3 regions of the Nocardia sp. NPDC020380 genome follow, and region 3 is predicted to be linked to each of the others. Evidence: riboswitches for the same ligand, from Rfam matches in the RefSeq annotation. Region 3 holds a riboswitch; each other region holds the start of a gene.

Region 1 (5,330 bases), on a different contig from region 3:
CCCGAGCATCTGGATGTGATCGCCGCCTACGGGAACATGTACCTGGTCTGGAACGAGCCCGCGGTGCCGCCGCCCGGCGAATGCCTGTCCACCACCGAGACTTTCCGGCGGCTGGCCGAGCGCATGGGCCTGACCGAGCCCGCGCTGTTCGACTCCGACGAGGACCTGGCCCGGCAACTGCTGAAGGGCTACGACGTGGAACGCCTGCGGGCCGACGGCTTCCTGAAGGTCCCGGTCAAATCGGTCCCCGTGGGCAAACTGCAGTTCATCTCGCGCCGCGCCGCGCAGGCCGGGCACGATCCGCTGGCGGGCTACAACCCGCCCGCCGATCCGGGCGACGGCCTGGTCCTGATCTCGGCCGCGTCGCACTACTTCCTGAACACGACCTTCGGTTCCAACCCCGAACTACGCCGCCGCGCAGGCGATCCGCGCGTCACCCTGCACCCGGACGACGCGGCGGCGCGCGGCATCGGCGAGGGCGACCCGATCACCGTCTCGAACGAGCGCGGCTCCTTCACCGCCGTCGCCGAGATCTCCGATGTGGTGCGCCCCGGTGTGGCCGCGACCCCGAAGGGCCGCTGGGCCAAGCTATCCGGCGGCGCCACCGTGAATGCCACCATCGCCGAACGGGATTCGGACCTCGGCGGCGGCGCCGTCTTCCACGACAACCGCGTCCGGATCACCCGGACACCGGCCGCCAACTGACCCCGCTCAGCTGGCGGCCTGGACCGAGCGCCGATTCTTGGTGCCGTACAGGGCTCGCCCCTGCGTGGGAGTGACGGTTTCGAGCAGCGCCGGGGGCTCGTTCTTCAGGTGCTGCTGCAGGATCTTCCCGGCCATCGGGGCGATGATCGGCGCGGCCATGATCAGGCCACGCTTGTTGAACAGCGTGAACAGCCAGACCAGGATGCGACCGGCCGGGCGGACCAGCAGGTCGACAATGCCCGGGCGGTCGAAGTGACCGAGCTTGCGCATCCATTTCGGCAGCGTCGCAATGGAAGCGAAGGAGAGGATGCGGGCGCCGAGGGCATAGGTGATGCCCGCGCCGTGCTTCGGGGAGGTGAACAGCATCTGCCGCATGCCCGCTTCGGCGCGCTCCGAGGTGCACAGGCGCGCACGGACATTCGCGTAGTACTCGCGCACGCCCTCGCGGGTGAGCGGCACCTCCTCCGGCTTGCAGGTCTGCAGCTCGGCGGCGATGCGGCACTCCTGCCAGTAGCGCGCCTCCTCCTCCGGGGTCAGGCCCGGCCCGAACATCTCGTAGGCCTTGAGCACCGACTGCCAGCCGGTGATGTGGATCCAGAGCTGGGTCTCCGGGCTGTTGGCGCTGTAGCGCTGGCCGCTGATGGGTTCGATGCCGGTGGACTTGGCATGAATCGACATCAGGTGCTCGGAGGCTTCGATCGCCGTCTTGCTGTCGCCGATCGCGACGATCAGGAAGTACGCGAAGGTCATGTCCAGCCGGTCGCGGGGATCGGTGTGGATCTTGCCGGTGTCGGCGACCGCGGCGGTCAGGAACGGGTCGAAGAACTCCAGAGCGACCGCGCGCTGGAAGCCGATCACGGCGGTGGGTGAGGTCCAGACCTTCCAACTCGGCGAATCCGGGCCGAAGAAGCCCAGATCGGTGCGTCGAAGCGTGGTCGGATCGAAGCTCATGTGCGCTCCTTCAGCGGGCTGCCCTGCGAATACAACGCAACCGTAGCAATTACTGCGGACTAATACAACGGTGCCGTAGGATTTGTTCGGACAGGATCCCGGCCGCGCCGTCGCGAATGACAGAATGAGGTCGATGAAGGTGAGCAAACCCGGCACCGACCGGCCACGCAGGCGCTACGCCCCACGCCTGCCACCCGAGCAACGCCGGGCACAATTGCTCGACGCCGCCTTCACCGTGCTGGAACGCGCGGAACTGCACGAACTCAGCATGGAAGCCGTCGCCGCCGAGGCCGGCGTCGGCAAGCCCGTGCTCTACACCGTCTTCAAGACCCGGGCCGAACTGGTCGAAGCCCTGCTCGAACGCGAACGCGAACGCGCCCTCGACCAGGTCGCCGACACCCTCCCCACCGATCTCCTCGGCGCCGACCCCGTGGTCGCCGCCTCCGCGACGGTGAAGGCCTTCGTCGATGTGGCACTACGTGATCCGACGCGCTGGCGCCTCATCCTCGCCGGCCCCGGCAGCGCACCCGACGAATACCGCGAGGCCATCCGCAGCTCCCGCGCCGGCGTCTTCGACCAGGCCGAGGCCCTGGTCCGCATGGGCCTGATCGCCGACCCGCGCTGGTCCGCCATGGATTCCGCCCTCCTCACCAACTCCCTGCTCACCATCGCCGAGATGCTCGGCCGCCTGGCCGTCAGCGATCCGGACACCTACCCCCGCGACCGCATCGAGGGTTTCGTACAGTCCATCGTCCAGTTGCTGATCGGCCGGCCGGCGAACTAGCACACTCCCGTTTCCCACCAGATGGGTGATCGTTTGACCTTGTGGCCAGGCATTTCGTATGGTCATGTGATCGGCGATTCGTTGGAATCCGGTGCAAATCCGGAACGGTCGCGCCACTGTGAGCATCTCGGTAGATGCGAGTCAGACACCGGGCCGCCGTGTTTCATACCGGCTGGGGGACGCGAAATCCCCTGTAAGCAAGGAGTTCTCGTGGCCACGTCCTATGCACCACGTTCCAGCCTCGGCACCGGCGCGCTGTCCCTGCCCACCACGGCCATGTGGCTGATCGGCACCACCGTGCTGGCATTGCTCGCCATCTACTTCATCGGCATCGATCAGGGCGCCGTCTCGGTGTTCGGCAGTGACATGCACGTGCACGAGTTCGTCCACGACGGACGCCATTTCCTCGGATTCCCCTGCCACTAGTCACGGGAATCGAGTACCCACAATGGAAAAACGGATCATCGGCCGGGGCGTCCTGCTGGGCGCGCTCGGCGGACTCTTCGCGTTCCTTTTCGCCCGGATCATGGCCGAGCCCATCATCGATCGGGCCATCGACTACGAATCCGGCCGCGACGACGCCCAGATGGCGCTGGACAAGGCGGCCGGGCTGCCCATGCCCGATATGGGACCCGACATCTTCACCCGCACCCAGCAGCAGAACATCGGCCTCGGGTTCGGCGTGATCGTGTTCGGCATGGCCATGGGCGCGCTGTTCGCGGTCGTCTACTACCTGGCCATGACCCGCTCGGGCAAGACCACGCCGCGCAATCTGGCACTGCTGGTGGCGGGCGGCATGTTCCTGGCGTTCTACGCGGTGCCGTTCCTGAAGTACCCGGCCAACCCGCCGTCGATCGGACATCCGGACACCATCAAGGAACGCACCGGGCTGTACGTGCTCATGATCGTGATCAGCACGGTGGCGCTCTTCGCGGCCCTCTGGCTGGGGCGCAGACTGGCCGCGCGGCTGGGCAATTGGACCGCGACCATTGCCGCGGGACTGTCCTTCGTGGTGGTCATGAGCATCGTGATGCTGGTACTGCCGTCGCTGGGGCATCTGTCCGCGAACAAGTCGTTCGGCGACTTCGACACGGAAACGCCGCAGCCGCTGAAGGATGCGGCGGGGACCATCGTCTACCCGGGCTTCCCGGCGGACGATCTGTTCCACTTCCGGTTGTACTCGTTCATCGCGCAGGCGATCCTCTGGGTCGTGATCGGCGTCGGATTCGCCTGGCTCGCACCGCGATTGCTCGGTGAGCGCGCCGCCGGCACCCCGGAACCGTCGACCGCGGCGGCATGAGCGCGGTCACCCGCCTCACCCTGGTGACGCATGCGATCACCGATGCCGTGCAGGCCGCCCGCTTCCCGGCCGATGAACCGCTGAACCCGCTCGGGTCGCGGTCGGCCGAGCAGGCGGGCGGGCTGTCCGGCGCGACCGCCGGCGCGTTCTGCGCGCCGGAGGCCCGCACCGCGCAGACCGCCGGGGCGCTCGGGCTCTCCGGGACCACCGAGGAAGCCTTGCGCGACTTGGATTGCGGCAGCTGGGCGGGACAGTCGATGGAGGCCATCGCACCGGATCAGCTGATGGCCTGGCTCACCGATCCCACGTATCGCGGACACGGCGGTGAGGCCATCACCGATCTCGTCGAACGGGTTCGCTTGTGGCTCAACGGCGTAGCGGGACTGGGTGATCGCGTGGTCGCGATCACCCATCCGGCGATCGTGCGTGCGGCGATTCTCTGCACCCTGCAGGCTCCCCCGGAATCCTTCTGGCGCATCGACATTCCGCCACTGACCGCCACCACGCTGCATCACCGGCAGCCCGCCTGGACGCTGCGGTCCACCGCGCACGCGCTGACCGACTGAATCAGGCCCGGACCTGGTCGTGGGCGGCGACGAAGTTCAGGAAGCGCGGGATCGCCCGGTCCGGATTCGCCCACAGCACATCGTGTCCGATGCCGGGGTAGATCTCGATATCCACGGCCGGGATGTGCTTTCGGATCTTGTCCGGCACCACCGTGAGGTCATTGGCCACGGTTTCGGCGCCGAAGAGCACCAGCATGGGCGCGGTGACGGCGGCCAATTGATCGTCGGTGAGCGGCTTCTCCCACGGCATGCCCGGCCGGAACTTCAAGCAGGCCATGACCATTTCGAGCTCCTGATCGCTGAGTTCGATGCTGGGGTTCAGCCATTTGTTGAACTTCAGCATGCCGTCCCGGGTCGGCCGGAGACCCGCGACGAGGAATTTGAGCAGCAGGCTCCACCGCGGTTTGGCGAAGGTGCCACCACCCGGTTCGAACATGGTCAGGCTCGCCAGCCGCTCCGGATACGTCGCCGCGGTCATGACCGAGATCCAGGAGCCGACCGAGTTCCCGGCCAGGTGGACACGCTCGAGGCCGAGCCCGTCCAGCACTTCGACCAGCCATTTCGCCACATCCAGCCCGTCACGCAGCGGCGCCGACTGCTCGCAACGCCCCGGCCAGCCCATGACATCGGGCGTGTAGACTACGCGGTCGCGGGCCAGGTCTTCGATGAATCGCAGCCAGATCTGGCCATTGCCGGGCATACCCGGCAGCAGCAGGATCGGCGCGCCCTCCCCCGATCCCGATTTACGCACCGGCGTTGTCCCGTAAGAGGTTTCGACGACCATCCGGGTGGACGGGATCGGCCATTCCGCCGCCGCGCCGTCGTAGAGGCGCAGGAAGGTTTCCTTCGCTTCGTCACTGGTGAATCGCCCGATCTTCGGCATGGGCCTCCCCTTCATCAGTTTTTACGGTATGTCCGTATCACGTATCGCGGTACGAACATATCACGTATGCGGTACGCACGTACCATCTACGCTGAAGCGTTCACGAAACGAAGGGAAAGGCGGCAATACCCGTGCCGAAGC
Region 2 (5,330 bases), on a different contig from region 3:
GCCGCGTGTGCACCTGCTCGGCCACCGCCTCGCCCACGATCTTCATCAGCACCGCCCCGCCCACCGAGCCGAGCAACATGCCGAGCAGCCCCAGCGGCCCGCGCGCACTGCGCCACCGCCACGCCGCGCTCGCCGTGATCACCGCCGTCACGAACCCGATGAGCACGAAGATCGCCAGCGCATCGAACCGGTGCACGCTTTCCCCGGTGAGCGCCACCCCTTGGTTCTTGTCGACCACCGCAAGCTGTTCGGCCGGTGCGAGATACGCCCAGATCACCCCGCCCAGCGCGCTCACCGCGCCGATGGCCGCGGCCACGATGACCGCGGCGCGGACCTCACGGATCAGCGGGCCGGTGCGTAGCCCGCCCGGTTCGGCGGCGGCGAATGCGGTTGCCACTAGCGGTGTTCCAGGTGCGTGGAGTCGAGGACACCGTGCCGGGAGCATTTCGCCCACCAGCCGTCGGGACTGACCTGCACGATCATCCGGCGTCCGCATTGTTCGCAGTAGCGCGGCGGCTCCAATCCGAGTGCGGCGGCGGCCGGCACCGGATCGTCCAGCCCCGGCACGATCCGCTTACCCGTGAACGGGTTGTAGCGCTCCTCTATCTCCACGATCACCTCGATGGATCCTTCGTGTCTCGATGTGGAACAGCCTGGTCGAGCTGCGCCGAAGCCGGTACCGCTTCACGGTACCGGCTCCGCATGGTCCACCGGCGTCGGAGGGGCCGAGGCCCCGCCGCGGTCAGAGAGTTTCGTTGAGCGCTTTGATCGGCATCTTGAGTTCGCCGAGCAGATCGAGGTCGGCTTCGGCGGGCCGGCCCAGCGTGGTCAGGTAGTTGCCGACGATGACGGCATTGATGCCGCCGAGGATGCCCTGCTTGGCGCCGAGGTCGCCGAGCGTGATCTCACGACCGCCGGCGAAACGCAGGATGGTGCGCGGCAAGGCGAGCCGGAAGGCGGCGACGGCACGCAGCGCGTCGGCGGCGGGCAGCACCTCCAGATCACCGAACGGCGTGCCGGGACGCGGGTTGAGGAAGTTCAGCGGCACCTCGTCGGGCTCCAGCGTGGCCAGGTCCGCGGCGAATTCCGCACGCTGCTCCAGGGTTTCGCCCATGCCGAGGATGCCGCCGCAGCAGACCTCCATACCGGCTTCGCGCACCATGCGCAGGGTTTCCCAGCGCTCGTCGTAGGTGTGGGTGGTGACCACGTTCGGGAAGTGCGAGCGCGCGGTCTCGAGATTGTGGTTGTAGCGGTGCACGCCCATGGCGGCGAGCTGGTCGACCTGCTCCTGGTTGAGCATGCCGAGCGAGCAGGCGACCTGGATGTCGACCTCGTTGCGGATGGCCTCGACGCCCGCGGCGACCTGCGCCATGAGCCGCTCGTCCGGTCCGCGCACGGCGGCCACGATGCAGAATTCGGTGGCGCCGGTCTTGGCGGTCTGCTTGGCGGCCTCGACCAGCGACGGGATATCGAGCCACGCGGCGCGCACCGGGGACTGGAAAAGGCCGGACTGCGAACAGAAGTGGCAGTCCTCGGGGCAGCCGCCGGTCTTGAGCGAGATGATGCCCTCGACCTCGACCTCCGGTCCGCACCATTTCATGCGCACGTCGTGCGCGAGGCTCAGTAGTTCTTCGAGCCGGTCGTCGCCCAGTCGCAGTACCTCGAGGGTCTGGTCCTGGGTGAGTCCGACTCCGCGTTCGAGCACCTGCTCACGGGCGATGGCGAGAATGTCGTCGCCGGCAGTGCTTCCGGCCTCGGTGGTGACGGCTGCCTGGGTCATGCCTACGAGTCCCTTCGTCCGGCCGGTCGGGCCGGGCATCGCAACGTGCCCGGCTCGTGTAGCCGAACAACTTGAACGGTGTTCAGGGTAGGCTAGCAGCCGGGAACGTGAGCCGGAACACGAGAGGGTCGGATTCTGCAGTGCAACTTCATCGCACGGACGTGGTCGACGGGGCCATCGCCATTCTCGACCAGTACGGGCTCGCCGACCTGACCATGCGGCGGCTCGCGAGCTCGCTGCACGTGCAGCCGGGGGCGCTGTACTGGCACTTTCCCAACAAACAGGCCCTGCTCGGCGCGGTCGCGGACCGCGTGCTCGCACCCATGGACGAACCGGTCGGTGCGGGCGAATGGTCCGGGCAAATGACCGAACTCGCGCATCGGCTGCGCTCCTGCCTGCTCGCCTACCGCGACGGCGCCGAATTGGTCTCGGCCACTTACGCTTCCCGGCTCACCACCAGCAAGGGGCGGGAACGACTGGCCAGCGCCGCCATTCGCGCGGGCATGACGCGCGAGGAAGCGGATCTCGCGGCCTACACGCTCCTCTATTACGTGCTCGGCCAGACCGTCGACGAGCAGTCGCGCATCCAGATGGATTCCGCGGGCGCCCTCGCCGAGGAACACTCCCCCCTCTACGACACCACCGGCGCCACCGCCCGCTTCGATTTCGGACTGCAGTTGTTCGTGAGCGGCGTGCGTCACCTGCTGGGCACCCGCATCCGCTGAGCAATACTTCCGGACGGTAGAGTCCGTCCCGTCATCCCCGGTGGGTGCGGGAATCCGGTGCAAACCCGGAACGGTCGCGCCACTGTGAGCAACCTTCGGGCTGCGAGTCAGACCTCCCCCACCGGACCTAACTCGGGAGAGGCCGCGATTTGCCCAGAGAGCTCCGTCGATGAGCCGTGCCCGGGCGGCGATCGCGCTGCCGGTACTGGCGGCGCTGCTGCTAGCCGCCATGATCGTGGCGACCGGATTCGGCGCCGAAACCATTCCCCTGCACGATGTGCTGGACGTACTGCACCGGCGCGCAACCGGACTCGCACCCGCCAATCTGGGCGTCGACACCATCGTGTGGCAGTTGCGGGTGCCGCGCACGCTGCTCGCGGCGATCGTCGGAGCGGGACTGGCGGTCTCGGGCGCGGGCATGCAGACGCTGGTGCGCAATCCGCTGGCGGATCCGTATCTCCTGGGCGTCTCCTCGGGCGCGGGCGTCGGCGCGGCGGCCGTCATCACCACGGGAAGCTTTGCCGCAGCGGGGCTCTGGGCGCTCTCCGCAGGCGCGCTGGCCGGGGCCCTGGCAGCAGCCGCGGCCGTCTTCCTGATCGCGGTAGCCCAGGGTGGCCTCACCCCTTTGCGATTGGTCCTGACCGGCACCGTCCTCGGCTCGGCCTTCAGCGCGCTGAGCAGTTACATCGTCTTCCGCAGCGGTGATCCCGCCGCCGCCAAATCGGTGCTCTTCTGGCTCCTCGGCAGCCTCGCGGGCGCCGACTGGACCCGAATCCTGCTCCCCGCCACCGTGGTAGCCGCTTGTGCCCTCGCGCTGTTTCTCTCCGCCAACTGGCTGGACGTCCTGAACCTCGGCACGGACACCGCCGCCTCGGTCGGAGTCCCGGTGCGGCAGTTGCGGATCGCGTTGTTCATCCTGCTGGCGGTCCTGGTGGGCGTCCTGGTCGCGGTCTCCGGCGGGATCGGCTTCGTCGGCCTGGTAGTGCCGCACGCGGCCCGCCTCATAGTGGGCCCGCGTCACCGCATCCTGCTCCCCGCCTCGGCCCTCTGCGGCGCCCTCTTCCTGGTAGTGGCCGACACCGCCACCAGAGTCCTGGTCCGCCCCACCGAAATCCCGGTAGGCGTCCTCACCGGCCTCATCGGCGCGCCCGCCTTCCTCCTCCTGATGGGACGCCGCACCTACCGATTCGGAACCGCATGAACAACGACAGCACGGGCGGCTCGGTGCAGGTACGGGGGCTGGCTTGCATTGCCGGGCGGCGGACGGTCGTCTCCGGCGTCGATTTCGAGGTGCGGGCCGGTGAAACTATCGGCATCGTAGGGCCGAACGGGGCGGGTAAGACGACGCTGCTGCGCACGGTGGCGGGGTTGGTGCCGCCTGCCGCCGGCAGTGTTCTCATCGATGGGGTTGCCGTGCATCGGGTTTCGGCTCGGCGGCGGGCGCGACTGCTCGCCATGGTGGCGCAGGATGAGGGGCCGCAGGCGGATCTGCTGGTGGGGGAACTCGTTGCGATGGGACGGACGCCTTATCTGCCGCCCTGGGGTGCGGGTGGGGGCGGCGAGCAACAGGTTGTCGGAGAGGCGTTGCGGGCGGTGGATCTCGCCGGGTTCGAGGGGCGGGCGGTGCATCGGCTTTCGGGTGGGGAGCGGCAGCGGGTGCTGCTGGCGCGGGCGCTGGTGCAGGAGACGCCGGTATTGCTGCTCGATGAGCCGACCAATCATCTGGATATCACGCATCAGCTCGAATTGCTTGCGCTGGCAAAGTCTTTGGATCGGACGGTGATCATGAGCCTGCATGATCTGGCGCTCGCCGATCGGTATTGCGACCGGGTGCTGGTGTTGCACGACGGACGAGCGCATCCGCTCGAGACGCCCGATATCGCTTTGCGGCCCGAAATCCTCGACACCGTGTTCGGGGTGCGCGCCCTGCGCGTGCCGGATCCCGAGACCGGTACCTCTCATCTGCTCATTACCGCGCGAAAGGCTCAGTCTTGAGAACTGGCATGCTCCTGGGGAAGCTATCCCTGATCCTGACCGTCACCGCGGTGGCGGGCACGCTGGCGGCCTGCGGGCAGTCGAAGACCGTCGCCGGTGACCTGACCGTGCGCAATTGCGGTGTGGACCAGCGGTTCCCGTCGCCCGCGAAACGCATGTTCGTCAATGACGGCAACCTGATCTCGATGGTGCTGGCACTGGGCGCGCAGGACGAGGTGACTGCCGTATCGAGCCTCAAACGCGATGCGGGCACCCTGCGTAAGCACTACGGTGACGCGGTCGACAAGCTGAATTCCGTTGCGCCCGATTATCCTTCGCGCGAGACGGTGCTGGCGCAGCGGCCGGATGTGATGGTCGCGGGCTGGAACTACGGTTACTCCGAGGCCGCCAACCTGACGCCGGATTCCCTGCGCGCCTCCGGTGTCGCACCGTACGTGCTCACCGAGAGCTGCCGCCGCCCCGACGGCGAGCGCGGGATCGTCGAACCGTGGACGGCATTGCGCACCGACCTCACGGATCTGGGGCGAATCACCGGGCGCACGGATCGCGCCACCGAACTCACCGAGGACCTGGATCGGCGGCTGGCCGCCCTGCACGCCGCCCCGCAACCCGCGAAACCGCCGACGCTGTTCCTTTTCGACAGCGCCTCCGACACCATCATGTCCAGCGGCAAATTCGGTGCGCCACAAGCGATACTGACGGCGGCCGGGGCGCGCAATGCTCTCGACGATGTCGCCGATACCTGGACCTCCGTCTCGTGGGAGCGCCTGGCCGCCGCCGATCCGGATGCCATCGTCTTCGTCGACTACCCGCCGCAGACCTTCCAGCAG
Region 3 (5,330 bases):
CGCGTTCTGCGCGAAGGCGGCGATCAGCGCGAAGACGACGAATCCGATCAAGTTGACCAGGTACATCTTCTTGCGGCCGAGCCGGTCGGTGAGCCGGCCGAAGACCAAGGCGCCCACGAACATTCCGATGACGGCGGCGGCGGAGAGTGCGCCGGTCATGAAGCTGGACAGGTGCCATTCCTTGGTGACGGTCGGCAGTGCGACGGCGATCACCGTGATGTCGTAGCCGTCGAGGAACATTCCCGCGGCCGACAGCACCATCACCTTGCGGTGGAACGGGGTCAGTTGCGTGGAGTCGAGGGCCGAGAAGGCATCGCGGGCCACTGGGACCTTCCTTACGGACACAGGGGTCCTTCCTTATGGAACTGAGTACTCAATCGTTTTAGCACTGGCAGTGGGATCGAGTCAGGGGTTCTCGCCAAGAGTTCAGAGTCTGCTCATTCATGTTCAGTGGCCGTTCGCTAGGGTGTCTTTTCGTGGCAACCGGTAGCGCACCGATCACGCAGCGGGATGTCGCATCGTCCCTCGGGGTCTCCATCTCCGCCGTCAGCCTGGCTTTGTCCGGGCGGCCCGGTGTGAGTGACCAGCTGCGGGAACGCATCCTCGAACGTGCCGAAGAACTCGGCTATCGGCCCAACGCTTCGGCGGTCGCCTTGCGCACCAACCGAACCCGGGTGCTCGGTCTGCTCATCCGGAATCTACGCAATCCGCACTTCCTGGACGTGATCGACGGCTTCGACGAAACCTGCGCCGCCGCAGGCTACGACGTGATGGTCGGTTCCTCCCGCTACGACCCGGACCGGGAAGGGCAGTTGCTGGACGCCTTCCAGCACCGCGCCATCGACGGCCTGGCCATCGCGCCCATCGGGGTGAGTCCGCAGGTGCGGGAATGGTCTTCGGTCACCAGTCGGCCGCTGGTCCTGCTCGATACCGCCGGCGGCCCGACCATGAGCGTGCGCACCGATCAGGAGACCGCGGTCGATCTCGCCGTCCGCCACCTGCTGGAGCTGGGGCACCGGCGGCTCGCCATGATCGTCGCGCCGGCGGACAAGTCGCCGGACCCCGAACGGCTCGAACGCTTCCGGCAGCTGAGCGTGGACCTCGGCTTCACCGCCCTGACGGTGACCACCGAACTGTCCGCCCGGGCCGCGCGCAGCGCGATAGCCGAAGCGCTGGCCGTGCCCGCACCGGAGCGGCCGACCGCGTTCATCGCCAACAGCGATTACATCGCCCACATAGCCTATCTCGCGGTGGCGGACGCGGGTCTGCGTGTCCCGCAGGATATCTCGGTGGTCGGTCACGACGATCTCCCTACTTCCGCCTCGCTGTACCCGGCCCTGACCACCATCGCGGTGGACCGCCGGGAGATCGGCCATCGCGCGGCGTCGTTGTTGCTCGACGCGTTGCACGAGCGTCCCATCGCCACCCGGAACATCGTCCTCCCGGTGACATTGCACGCGCGAGCTTCCACCGCGCCTCCACCCCGAGTGGACGGGTAGCGGTGCGGAACCCGTAAGAACTTCGCTATATTTGCGGGTGCAGCTGGTTCGCCGGAGGCGGAGTCGAGGAGCCCCTGATCCGCCCGATGGCGTCGAAACCTGGCGATGACGTTCGCGTTGTCGGCGTGGTGAGAGGGAACCCGGTGAGAATCCGGGACTGTCCCGCAGCGGTGAGTGGGAACGACAGCCGTCATTCGCACTGGGCGCATGAAGTGATGCCTGGGAAGCGACGGTCAGTAGGACAGCCCCGGCCGAGAGCGCCGGGATCGACCCCGTACGGGTCGGCGCCCATGAGTCCGAAGACCTGCCCGTTGTGCCGGATACGCCGTATCCGGCGGTCGTCGCCTCGTGGATCGGGCGTCACGCCGAGTGGACCGGGCACGGATCATGCGTGTGGGCTCGTTCAGCGTGCGTTCGAAATGGGTGGCGTCCCTCTGACTGCTGACTCTGGAGTTCATCGATGTTGAACCCTGACAACACTTTCACCGCCACTGTGCTGGGGCTGCCGCGAATCGGACCGAATCGCGAACTCAAGCGCGCCACCGAAGCGTACTGGGCGGGCCGCCTCGACGCCGCCGGGCTGCACGAGGTCGCCCGGGAGCTGCGGACGGCGCAGCTCACGCAGGTCCGGAATGCCGGGCTGGATTCCGTTCCGGTCGGCACGTTTTCGTATTACGACCAGGTGCTCGATACCGCCGTGCTGCTGGGCGCACTGCCCGAGCGGGTGCTCGGTATCTCCGACGAGCTGGACCGCTACTTCGCGGCCGCGCGCGGCAATGCCGAGGTCACGCCGCTGGAGATGACCAAGTGGTTCGACACCAACTACCACTACCTGGTGCCCGAGCTCGCGGCGGAGACCGAGTTCTCGCTGCACCCGGAGAAGCCGCTCGCCGAGCTGGAAGAGGCGCTGGCGCTGGGTGTTCCGGCCCGGCCGGTGATCGTCGGCCCGATCACCTTCCTGAAGCTGGCCAAGTCGGTGGACGGTAGCAATCTGCTGGACCGCCTGCCCGATCTGCTGCCGCTCTACGAGCAACTGCTCGGTCTGCTCGCCGATGCCGGTGCGAAGTGGGTGCAGATCGACGAGCCGTCGCTGGTCACCGATCTGTCCGAAACCGAACTCGCCGTGGTGCACACCGCGTACCGGCGGCTGGCCGAGCTGTCGGCGCGGCCGGCCATCTTGGTGGCCTCGTACTTCGGGCGGCTGGGTGCGGCGCTGCCGGTACTCGCGGAGACCGGGATCGAGGGCATCGCCGTCGATCTGGTCGCGGGCGGTGACGCGGATGTGGTTGCGGCGCGGTCGATCACGGACAAGCTGATCGTGGCCGGTGTCGTGGACGGCCACAATATCTGGCGCGTCGATCCGGACCATGCGCTGCCGCGGCTGACCGATCTGCGGGATGCCGGGGTGACGGTCGCGGTGTCGAGTTCCTGCTCGCTGCTGCACGTTCCGTACAGCCTGAAGCCCGAGACCGATCTGGAGCCGCGCCTGCGCAGCTGGCTGGCCTTCGGCAACGAGAAGCTCGCCGAGATCGTGCTGCTGGCCACCGCGCTGCACCGGGGCGAGGAGGCCGTGGCCGGTGGCCTGGACATCGCTCGCACCGCCGTGCTGGACCGCAAGGCCGACCGGCGACTGCACGTGCAGGCGGTGCGAGATCGCCTGGCGGAGCTGGACGCCGACGCGATCCGCCGCGCCCCGGCCGACGAGCGCCGCGTGCTGCAGCAGGAGCGGCTGCACCTGCCGCTGCTGCCGACCACCACCATCGGCTCCTACCCGCAGACCAGCCGGATCCGGGTGGCGCGTGCGGAATTGCGCAAGGGCGAGATCGATCAGGCCGAGTACGACGCGCGTATGCGCGCCGAGATAGCCGAAGTCGTTGCGCTGCAGGAGGAGATCGGCCTGGACGTGCTGGTGCACGGCGAGCCCGAGCGCAATGACATGGTGCAATACTTCGCCGAGCAGCTGGACGGTTTCGCCGCCACGGTCAACGGCTGGGTGCAGTCCTACGGAACCCGTTGCGTGCGACCGCCGATCGTGTACGGCGATGTGGTGCGCCCGGCGGTCATGACCGTCGAGTGGATCACCTACGCGCAGTCGCTGACCGCGAAGCCGGTGAAGGGCATGCTGACCGGTCCGGTGACCATCCTGGCGTGGTCGTTCATCCGCGACGATCAGCCGCTGGCCGATACCGCGCGGCAGATCGCCCTCGCGATCCGGGACGAGACAGTCGATCTGGAGGCGGCCGGTATCGGCATCATCCAGGTCGATGAGCCGGCGCTGCGGGAGCTCTTGCCGCTGCGCAAGGCCGATCAGGCCGCCTACCTGGAGTGGGCGGTGGATGCCTTCCGGCTGTCGACTTCCGGCGTCGCGGATGCCACGCAGATCCACACCCACCTCTGCTATTCGGAGTTCGGTGAGGTCATCGGGGCGATCGCGGGCCTGGATGCCGACGTCACCTCGATCGAGGCGGCGCGTTCGCACATGGAGGTGCTCGACGATCTCAATGCGGCGGGTTTCGACCTGGGCGTGGGCCCGGGCGTGTACGACATCCATTCGCCGCGAGTGCCGGGCGCCGAGGAGATCGAGCAGTCGCTCGCCTTGGCGTTGAAAGCCGTTCCGGCCGAGCGGCTCTGGGTCAATCCGGACTGCGGTCTGAAGACCCGTCGCACCGATGAGGTGACCGCGTCACTGCGCAACCTGGTGGCGGCCGCGCAGTCGCTGCGCTGATCGACGGCCGGGGTGTTCCGCCGCGTGCGGAACACCCCGGCCGCCTTCGGATCTCTTCTACTTTCGAGGCGAGCATGTATCCCATTTCCGGCCAGGGACGTCCGATACCGTGGCGCTCTCAACGGCTTTCACCGATCGTTTCCGGCGTGCCGTCGGTGGTGCAGAGCCTGCGCACCCATTCGGGGCCGCGGGTTCCGTTCTCCGTGGAGTTCAATCCACCTCGCGATGCCGCCGGGGAGGCCCGGCTGTGGCGGACGGTGCGCGAATTCGAGCGCATGCATCCGGCATTCGTGTCGATGACCTATGGTGCGGGCGGTTCCACCAAGGACCGGACCGTGCGCATCACCGGCCAGCTGGCGCAGCAGACCACACTGCTCCCGGTCGCGCATCTGACCGCGGTGGGGCACAGCGTGGCCGAATTGCGTGCGCTGGTAGGCGCTTACGCCGATTGCGGCATCCGCAATATCCTCGTGTTGCGCGGTGATCCGCCGGGTGATCCGCTCGGCGAATGGCGCAAGCACCCGGGCGGCGTGGAGTACGCCGACGAGCTGGTGCGGATCGTGCGCGACCTCGGAGACTTCCACGTCGGCGTGGCGTCCTTCCCCCAGGGTCATCACCGCTCCCCGGACCTGGATACCGACACCGCGTTCCTCGCCGCGAAACTCCGTGCCGGAGCCGACTATTCGATCACCCAGATGTTCTTCGACATCGAGCACTACCTGCGCCTGCGCGACCGGGTGGCCGCGCACGACCCGATCGAGGGCGCGAAACCGATCATCCCCGAACTGATGCCGATCACCTCGCTTCGCACCGTGCAGCGCGCTGTCGAGCTGTCCGGGCGTGAGTTGCCGCCGGCTGTGCTGGCCCGTTTGCGGCGTGCGGCGGGTGATGGTGCGGAAGAGGATCGGGCCGCGGTCCGTGCCGCAGGCATCGAGATCGCCACCGAGATGGCACAGCGCCTCATCGCGGAAGGCGCTCCCTGCCTGCACTTCATCACCCTCAACTTCGCCAAGGCGACGAGCGAGGTCCTGACCAATCTTGGCTACGAGGTCACCGCCGCGCCCTTGAGCGCCTGAGGCGCGGAGATCTACTATCAAATGTAGTAG

The links. A riboswitch is a leader RNA that binds a small molecule or an ion and turns the genes downstream of it on or off. The one in region 3 is predicted to bind cobalamin.
Region 1: linked by a shared signal. The riboswitch ahead of ACH438_RS23000 (CbtB-domain containing protein) and the one ahead of metE (5-methyltetrahydropteroyltriglutamate--homocysteine S-methyltransferase) in region 3 are both predicted to bind cobalamin.
Region 2: linked by a shared signal. The riboswitch ahead of ACH438_RS35170 (FecCD family ABC transporter permease) and the one ahead of metE (5-methyltetrahydropteroyltriglutamate--homocysteine S-methyltransferase) in region 3 are both predicted to bind cobalamin.

What each region holds. Positions count from the first base shown of each region.
Region 1 covers NZ_JBIRVQ010000008.1:94,828-100,157, reverse strand. Annotated here, with positions in the region: gene ACH438_RS23015 (molybdopterin-dependent oxidoreductase) at 1-705, shown strand, start outside; gene ACH438_RS23010 (oxygenase MpaB family protein) at 712-1,656, opposite strand; gene ACH438_RS23005 (TetR/AcrR family transcriptional regulator) at 1,790-2,440, shown strand; cobalamin riboswitch at 2,467-2,612, shown strand; gene ACH438_RS23000 (CbtB-domain containing protein) at 2,717-2,866, shown strand; gene ACH438_RS22995 (CbtA family protein) at 2,889-3,740, shown strand; gene ACH438_RS22990 (histidine phosphatase family protein) at 3,737-4,306, shown strand; gene ACH438_RS22985 (alpha/beta fold hydrolase) at 4,308-5,189, opposite strand; gene ACH438_RS22980 (TetR/AcrR family transcriptional regulator) at 5,321-5,330, shown strand, end outside.
Region 2 covers NZ_JBIRVQ010000015.1:29,105-34,434, reverse strand. Annotated here, with positions in the region: gene ACH438_RS35190 (DUF2567 domain-containing protein) at 1-397, opposite strand, end outside; gene ACH438_RS35185 (hypothetical protein) at 397-612, opposite strand; gene bioB (biotin synthase BioB) at 743-1,780, opposite strand; gene ACH438_RS35175 (TetR/AcrR family transcriptional regulator C-terminal domain-containing protein) at 1,921-2,505, shown strand; cobalamin riboswitch at 2,507-2,642, shown strand; gene ACH438_RS35170 (FecCD family ABC transporter permease) at 2,675-3,706, shown strand; gene ACH438_RS35165 (ABC transporter ATP-binding protein) at 3,703-4,500, shown strand; gene ACH438_RS35160 (ABC transporter substrate-binding protein) at 4,509-5,330, shown strand, end outside.
Region 3 covers NZ_JBIRVQ010000019.1:17,609-22,938, reverse strand. Annotated here, with positions in the region: gene ACH438_RS39550 (MFS transporter) at 1-324, opposite strand, end outside; gene ACH438_RS39545 (LacI family DNA-binding transcriptional regulator) at 477-1,499, shown strand; cobalamin riboswitch at 1,592-1,826, shown strand; gene metE (5-methyltetrahydropteroyltriglutamate--homocysteine S-methyltransferase) at 1,960-4,224, shown strand; gene ACH438_RS39535 (methylenetetrahydrofolate reductase) at 4,380-5,300, shown strand.